DNA from 2 places in the Streptomyces sp. Qhu_M48 genome. Region 2 is predicted to be linked to the other one. Evidence: riboswitches for the same ligand, from Rfam matches in the RefSeq annotation. Region 2 holds a riboswitch; the other holds the start of a gene.
What was found. A riboswitch is a leader RNA that binds a small molecule or an ion and turns the genes downstream of it on or off. The one in region 2 is predicted to bind cobalamin.
Positions count from the first base shown of each region.

Region 1: linked by a shared signal. The riboswitch ahead of ACRRSS_RS09550 (cobalamin biosynthesis protein) and the one ahead of cobN (cobaltochelatase subunit CobN) in region 2 are both predicted to bind cobalamin.

Region 1 is NZ_CP195432.1:2,051,041-2,055,197, reverse strand. Features, by position in the region: gene ACRRSS_RS09565 (alpha/beta hydrolase) at 1-34, opposite strand, end outside; gene ACRRSS_RS09560 (anion permease) at 455-1,723, shown strand; gene ACRRSS_RS09555 (hypothetical protein) at 1,736-1,957, shown strand; cobalamin riboswitch at 2,084-2,226, shown strand; gene ACRRSS_RS09550 (cobalamin biosynthesis protein) at 2,259-3,230, shown strand; gene ACRRSS_RS09545 (cobyric acid synthase) at 3,227-4,157, shown strand, end outside.
Region 2 is NZ_CP195432.1:8,018,092-8,022,248, reverse strand. Features, by position in the region: gene cobN (cobaltochelatase subunit CobN) at 1-2,276, opposite strand, end outside; cobalamin riboswitch at 2,316-2,467, opposite strand; gene ACRRSS_RS36200 (cobalamin biosynthesis protein CobG) at 2,667-3,929, shown strand; gene ACRRSS_RS36195 (precorrin-8X methylmutase) at 3,926-4,157, shown strand, end outside.

The DNA of each region.
Region 1 (4,157 bases), 6.0 Mb from region 2:
TGACGGCCGCTGCCGTCGCTGTAGCCGGGCGCACGCTCCCAGTCTCGGCAGGGTGCGGTCGAACTGCCACCGGACGGACCCGGGCGGGGGGAGGGGTGAGGAGGGAGCGGGGCGGGGCACGCTCCCCCGGGGCACGCGCTCCCCGGGCCTCCGCGAGCCCCTCCATGGAGTGACATGGGTCTCGTCCGCGGGGTCCCCCGGTCGGATGGTTCGGTCCGGGGAGCGGAACCGGATGGCGGAGGAGGAACCGGGGCAGGTCGCACGTGCCCTGTGATGGCCCGGATTACCCGGGGTTGCGGGGTGACCGCATCGTGGACACCCGGCTCGTCCGGGGGTTAAGCGGAATGCCTTGACACCGGATAGGGACACCACGCCGCCCGACCCAGTTCACCTTCCGTTCACTCAGGTTGCCTACGTTCGGCTCGCCACTGACGTCAAACGATTGCCTGGGTAAATGGAACACATCACGCTGCTGCTCGCCATTGTGGTCGTGACAGCTCTCGTGTTCGATTTCACGAACGGTTTCCACGACACCGCCAACGCGATGGCCACGACCATCTCGACCGGTGCCCTCAAGCCGAAGACGGCGGTGGCCATGTCCGCCGTGCTGAACCTCGTCGGCGCGTTCCTGTCCGTGGAGGTCGCCAAGACGATCTCCGGCGGGATCATCAACGAGGAGGGCATCCGCACAGAGGTGATCTTCGCCGCGCTGGTCGGCGCCATCCTGTGGAACCTGCTGACCTGGCTGCTGGGGCTGCCGTCCAGCTCCTCCCACGCCCTCTTCGGCGGCCTCATCGGCGCCGCGGTCATGTCGGCCGGCTGGTCGGCCGTGAACGGCCCCACCATCGTCACCAAGGTCCTCATCCCGGCCATCGCCGCGCCCCTCGTCGCCGGCCTCGCCGCGATGGCCGCCACCAGGCTGACGTACAAGATCAAGGCCAACCCCGAGGCGAAGGCCACGGCCAAGGGCTACCGGGCCGGCCAGATCGCCTCCGCCGGTCTCGTCTCCCTCGCCCACGGCACCAACGACGCCCAGAAGACGATGGGCATCATCACCCTCGCCCTGGTCACCCAGGGTGTCGTCGCCCCCGGCTCGAACCCTCCGATGTGGGTCATCGTCTCCGCCGGTGTCGCCATCGCCCTCGGCACCTACCTCGGTGGCTGGCGCATCATCCGCACCATGGGCAAGGGCCTCACCGACCTCCAGCCGCAGCAGGGCTTCGCCGCCCAGACCAGCGCCGCGACGGTCATCCTGGCCTCCTCGCACCTGGGCTTCTCGCTCTCCACCACCCAGTCCTGCTCGGGTGCCGTGATGGGCGCCGGCCTCGGCCGCAAGGGCGGTGTCGTCCGCTGGTCGACCGCCACCCGGATGTTCGTCGCCTGGGGTCTGACCCTGCCCGCCGCGGGTCTGGTCGGCGCAGGCGCCGAGTTCCTCACCAAGCAGGGCCCCTGGGGCATCGCCGCCGTCGCGGTGCTGCTGGTCGTCGGCTCCGCCGTCATCTGGTCGCTCTCCCGCCGCAAGCCGGTCGACCACAACAACGTCACCGACGACGACCTCGACGCCGAGCCCGCGGGTGTGGTGACCACCGCCATCGCGGCCGTCACCCCGCCGCCGGCCGCCGGTTCCGTCGCCGCCGTCGCGGACGAGGACCTCAAGACCACCATCCCGGCGCCGGTCCCCACGGACCCGGCCGCTCCCCCGGCCCCCGCCGCAACGGTGTAAGGAACGAACGACATGAAGATCGACTGGGCAGCCCTCGGCTCCGTCTTCGGAGTCAGCCTCGTGGCGACCGTCGCCCTCGTGGGCCTCTTCACCCTCGGGATCGTCGGCCTCGGCAAGCAGGAGGAGGCCGCCGCCCGCGGTGACTCCGCCGCCCTGGCCCGCACCGGCGCCTACGCCTGCTTCGGCCTCTGCCTCGCGGCCGTGGCCTACGGCATCTACCTGATCGTCGCCTGACGGTCCCCGCTCCACCGGCCGGGCGGCCCGCACTCTCGGTGCGGGCCGCCCGGCCGTCGTCTGTCCACCGCCCTCTCTGTGGTGCTCCGCACAGTGCGCCGCCGCAGGTCAAGGGTGAGTTGACGCCCCTTCTCGGGGCGTGGTGGACTGCCGAGGCCATTACGGCGGCAGAAGAGGAAGTCCGGTGCGAATCCGGCGCGGTCCCGCCACTGTGACCGGATCCCCAGGGTCCGGGAGTCAGGAACTCTCGCCGCCGGTCACGTCGATCCAGGGCGCGGACCCTGAGTGAGGACAGAGCGCCATGCCCGGCCGCAGCAGTACCACCGGTGTGTTCGCGTACGGCGCGGCCGCGGGCCTCGCCGTCGACCTGCTCGTCGGCGACCCCCGGCGCGGACACCCCGTCGCCGTGTTCGGCCGGGCCGCCGCCGCCGTCGAGGAACGCCTCCACCACGACCACCGCGGCTGGGGCGCCCTGCACACCGCCGTCTGCGCCGGCTCCACCGTCGCCCTGGGCGCGCTCGCCGCACGGGCCGTGCGGAACCGCCCGGCCGCCGCCGCGGCCCTCACCGCGGCCTCCGTCTGGGCCGTCGTCGGCGGTACGACCCTGGGCCGGGAGGCACGCGCGATCGGCGGGGCGCTGGCCGCCGGCGACCTGGAGGTGGCCCGGGAACGGCTGCCGCACCTCTGCGGCCGCGACCCGCACTCCCTCGACGGACCGGCGATGGCCCGCGCGGTCGTCGAATCGGTCGCCGAGAACACCTCCGACGCCGTGGTCGGCGCCCTCTTCTGGGGCGCGGTCGCGGGCGTACCGGGCCTGCTCGGCTTCCGGGCCGTCAACACCCTCGACGCGATGGTCGGCCACAGGTCGCCGCGCCACCGCCGATTCGGCTGGGCCTCGGCCCGGCTCGACGACGTGGCCGGCTGGCCCGGGGCCCGGCTGACGGCCGCGCTCGCGACCGTCGCGGGCGGGAACCCCCGCGGGGCCGTACGGGCCTGGCGCGCGGACGCGGCGAAGCACCCCAGCCCCAACGCGGGCCCCGTCGAGGCCTCCTTCGCGGGGGCCCTCGGCGTACGGCTCGGGGGGACCCTGGCGTACGGCGGCCGGGTCGAGCACCGGCCGGTGCTCAACGGGGCGGGGCGGCCCGTCGAGATCGCGGACATCGACCGGGCGGTCGGCCTCTCGCGCCGGGTGACCGCGCTGACCCTGGTCGCCTGTGTGGGCGGCCGCATCATCATCGGTGCCCTGGCGGCCCGGAAGCGGAGGAACGCATGAGGGGCGGAGGGCTGCTCGTCGCCGGGACCACCTCCGACGCGGGCAAGAGCGTCGTCACGGCCGGCATCTGCCGGTGGCTGGTCCGGCAGGGCGTCAAGGTCGCGCCCTTCAAGGGACAGAACATGTCCCTCAACTCCTTCGTCACCCGCGAGGGCGCCGAGATCGGGCGGGCCCAGGCCATGCAGGCGCAGGCCGCCCGCGTCGAGCCGACCGCGCTGATGAACCCGGTGCTGCTCAAGCCGGGCAGCGACCGCTCCAGCCAGGTCGTCCTGATGGGCAGGCCGGTCGGTGAACTCAGCGCTCGCGGCTACCACGGAGGGCGCCAGAAGGAGCTGTTCGAGCCGGTCCTGGCCTGCCTGGAGGAGCTGCGGAGCACGTACGACGCGGTGATCTGCGAAGGGGCCGGCAGCCCGGCCGAGATCAACCTGCGGCGCACCGACATCGTGAACATGGGCATAGCGCGGGCCGCGCGGCTGCCCGTGGTCGTGGTCGGGGACATCGACCGGGGCGGGGTCTTCGCCCAGTTCTTCGGGACGACGGCGCTGCTCGCGCCCGAGGACCAGGAGCTGATCGCCGGATACCTCGTGAACAAGTTCCGGGGCGACGTGACCCTGCTCGAACCCGGGCTCGACATGCTGTACGACCTCACCGGGCGGCGGACCTTCGGCGTCCTGCCGTACGCCCACGGGCTCGGCATCGACGAGGAGGACGGCCTCCGGGTCTCGCTGCGCGGCACCGTCCGCGAGTCGGTCGTGGCGCCGCCGGTCGGCGCGGACGTGCTGCGGGTCGCCGTCTGCGCCGTACCCCTCATGTCCAACTTCACGGACGTCGACGCGCTGGCCGCCGAGCCGGGCGTCGTCGTCCGGTTCGTCGACCGGCCCGAGGAGCTCGCCGACGCGGACCTCGTCGTCGTGCCCGGCACGCGCG
Region 2 (4,157 bases):
GCGTGTACGTCGGGGCCGTACGCGGCGGCCACGGTCGCGACGGCGTCCACGGACCACTCCGCCGCCTCCATCGCCTCGACCAGCTCGCGGGCCTTCGCCTCCGCCTCGTCGGCGGTGGTGCGGGTGGCGGCCGACTCGTCGAGACCGAGGGCCTCGCGCAGACCGGGGAGCGCCTGCGTGCCGCCCCAGATCTGGCGGGCGCGCAGGATGGAGAGGACCAGGTTGACCCGGGCCTCGCCCTCCGGGGCGCCGCCGAGGACGTGCAGACCGTCACGGATCTGGGCGTCCTTGACCTCGCACAGCCAGCCGTCGACGTGCAGCAGGAAGTCGTCGAAGCCGTCGTCCTCCGGGCGCTGCTGGAGACCGAGGTCGTGGTCGAGCTTGGCGGCCTGGATCAGCGTCCAGATCTGGGCGCGGATCGCGGGCAGCTTCGCCGGGTCCATGGAGGAGATCTGCGCGTACTCGTCGAGGAGCTGCTCCAGGCGCGCGATGTCGCCGTAGGAGTCGGCGCGGGCCATGGGCGGCACGAGGTGGTCGACGAGGGTCGCGTGGACGCGCCGCTTGGCCTGCGTGCCCTCGCCCGGGTCGTTGACGAGGAACGGGTAGATCAGCGGGATGTCGCCGAGGGCCGCGTCGGGGCCGCAGGAGGCGGACAGGCCGGCGTTCTTGCCGGGCAGCCACTCCAGGTTGCCGTGCTTGCCCAGGTGGACCATGGCGTCGGCGCCGAAGCCGCCGTCCTCGGCGCGGGCGGCGATCCAGCGGTAGGCGGCGAGGTAGTGGTGGGACGGCGGGAGATCGGGGTCGTGGTAGATCGCGATCGGGTTCTCGCCGAAGCCGCGCGGCGGCTGGATGAGGATCAGGAGGTTCCCGCGGCGGAGGGCCGCGAGGACGATGTCGCCTTCTGGGTCGCCCTCGGCGGTACGGGAGCGGTCGAGGAACATCTCGCCGGGCGCCGGGCCCCAGTGCTCCTCGACGTGGGTGCGGAGCTCCTCGGGCAGGGTCGCGTACCAGCGCTTGTAGTCGGCCGCCGGGACGCGGACCGGGTTGCGGGCGAGCTGCTCCTCGGTGAGCCAGTCCTGGTCGTGCCCGCCGGCCTCGATGAGGGCGTAGATCAGCTCGTCGCCGTCGCCGGAGACCAGTCCGGGCAGCTCCTCGACGGGCCCGAAGTCGTACCCCTCCGCGCGGAGGCGGCGGAGGAGGGAGACGGCGGAGGCGGGGGTGTCGAGGCCGACGGCGTTGCCGATGCGGGAGTGCTTCGTGGGGTACGCGGAGAGGACGAGCGCCAGCTTCTTCTCGGCGTTCGGGATGTGTCGGAGGCGGGCGTGCCGTACGGCGATCCCGGCGACCCGGGCCGCGCGCTCGGCGTCGGCGACGTACGCGGGCAGGCCGTCCTCGTCGATCTCCTTGAAGGAGAAGGGGACGGTGATCAGGCGGCCGTCGAACTCCGGCACGGCGACCTGGCTGGCGGCGTCCAGCGGGGAGAGGCCCTCGTCGTTCTCCTCCCAGGCGGCGCGCGAGCCGGTCAGGCAGAGCGCCTGGAGGATGGGCACGTCGAGCGCGGCGAGCGCGCCCGCGTCCCAGGCCTCCTCGTCGCCGCCGGCCTGCGCCTCGGCGGGCTTGGTGCCGCCCGCGGCGAGGACGGTGGTGACGATCGCGTCGGCGGTGCGCAGGCGGTCGAGCAGCTCCGGCTCGGGGGCGCGCAGGGACGCCACGTACAGCGGGAGCGGCTGCGCCCCGGCGTCCTCGATCGCCGCGCAGAGGGCGTCGACGAAGCCGGTGTTCCCGCTCATGTGGTGGGCGCGGTAGTAGAGCACGGCGACGGTCGGGCCGGTCGTCGTGCGGGCGGCGCGCTCCAGGGGGCCCCAGGTGGGGGCGGCGGCCGGGGGCTCGAAGCCGTGGCCGGTGAGGAGGGCGGTGTCGGAGAGGAAGCGGGCCAGCTGCTCCAGGTTCCCGGGGCCGCCGTGCGCGAGGTAGGCGTGTGCCTCGGTGGCGACGCCGATGGGGACGGTGGACGCCTCCATCAGCTGCGCGTCGGGGGCCTGTTCGCCGCTGAGGACGACCACGGGCTTTCCGGCGGCGCGGACCGCTTCGAGGCCGTCCTCCCAGGAGCGGAGGCCGCCGAGGAGACGGACGACGACGAGTTCGGCGTCGTCGAGGAGGCCGGGCAGTTCGGCGAGGGGGAGACGGGCGGGGTTGGCGAAGCGGTACTCCACCGGGCCGCCGGCCGCGCGGGCGCTGAGCAGGTCGGTGTCGGAGTGCGACAGCAGCAGAAGCATGGCGAGCGCAGGCCTTCCTCGGGGTTGTCCGCGCCCCGGGTGGTCGTATGGATGGCGGGAGTTCCTGACTCACCGGTCCGGGATCGCGCGAACGCGCGGCCCGGGCCGGCTCACAGTGGCGGGACCGCGCCGGATTCTCACCGGGCTTCCTCCCCGGGGTCCTGGGACCCCATGCCGTCTGCATAGTAGATCGTGAGGTCGGCGGGCCGGGGCGGGCGGGAGGGTCGGCCGGATCACACTGCCCGCCGGATCGTCCTCCGGGCCGGGGCGAGCGGGAGGGTCCGCCGGACCACGCTGCCCGCCGGATCGTCCTCCGGGCCGGGCCGGGGCGCGGAGTCGGCCGGATCACACCCGGTGGGTGCCCGGTTCCCCGTCGGTATGCTCGCCGCCATGCCGCCGACCCCGCCCCCGACACCCGACCCGGGCGAACCTCGCATTCGGGACCGTGGCGACGCGTGTCCCGGGGCGCTGCGCCTGCACTCCGCCGACGACGGCCGCCTCGCCCGACTCCGCCTGCCCGCAGGTCGTTTGACGTCGCGTCAGGTCGAGGTCCTGGCGGCTGCGGCGGAGAGTCTCGGCGACGGACGGCTCAGCGTCACCTCGCGCGGCAACGCGGAGCTGCGCGGCCTCGCGGACGACTGCGGGGCGGAGCTGGCCGCACTCCTCTCCGGGGCGGGCCTGCTGCCCTCCCCCGCGCACGAGCGCGTCCGCAACATCGTGGCCTCCCCGGCCGCGGGCCTGGACGGACTCGGCGCCGCCGACGTGCAGTTGTGGGCCCGTGCTCTCGACGACCTGCTGTGTTCCGCGCCCTGGGCGGCGGCGCTCTCCGGCCGGTTCCTCTTCGTCCTCGACGACGGCCGGGGCGATGTGGCCGGCCTCGGCGGCGATGTGACCTTGGTCGCAGAAGAGGGCGGCACGGCCCTGCTCCGGGTCGGCTCCCAGTGCCTCAGGGTCCGCGCCGCCGACGCCCCCGCCGCCGCGCTCGCCGCCGCCCGCGCCTTCCTCACCGCCGCCGAAACCGCCGGAACGGGGGCCTGGCGGGTCCGGGAGCTGCCCGAGGGCCACCACCCGGACCTCGGCGGGCTCGTCGGACCCGGCGGACCCACCGGGCTCGGCGATCCCGGCCACCCCGGCGCCGGACCCGTCCCCGTACCGCCGCTGCCCCAGGCCCCGCCCCTCGCGCCCGGGCCGCTCGGCGTCCGCGCCCTGCACGTCCTCGCGCCGCTCGGCCGGCTGACCGCCGCCCAGCTGCGGGCCCTGCTGCCCGCCGACGAAATCCGGTTCACGCCCTGGCGCGGAGCGGTCGTCGTCGGAGCGGACCACGACCGGCTGCCCGGACTCGCGGCCCACGGGCTGATCACCCGGCCCGACGCACCCGGCGTCGGCGTCACCGCCTGCACCGGGCTGCCCGGCTGCGCCAAGTCCCTCGCCGACGTGCGCGCCGACGCCGCCCGCGCCCCGGCGGGGCTCCTGGCCTTCCACTACTCCGGGTGCGAGCGGCGCTGCGGACACCCGCACGGCGTCTGGGCCGGCGCCGTCGCCACCGGCGCCGACACCTACCTGGTGGACGGCGTCCCCGTCCCCCGTACCTCCCTGGCCGAAGCGGTCGCGGCGGCTCGCGCCCCGTCAGCCCACACGACACCCACGAGATGAGCGAGAGCACCACGATGTTCGACTACGAGAAGGACGGGGCGGAGATCTACCGCCGTTCCTTTGCCACGATCCGCGCCGAGGCGGATCTGGCGGGCCTGCCCGCCGACATCGCCCAGGTGGCGGTCCGGATGATCCACGCCTGCGGCATGACCGACCTCGTCCAGGACATCGCGTACTCCCCCGGGGTCGTCGCGAGCGCCCGCGCCGCCCTCCGGGCCGGTGCGCCGA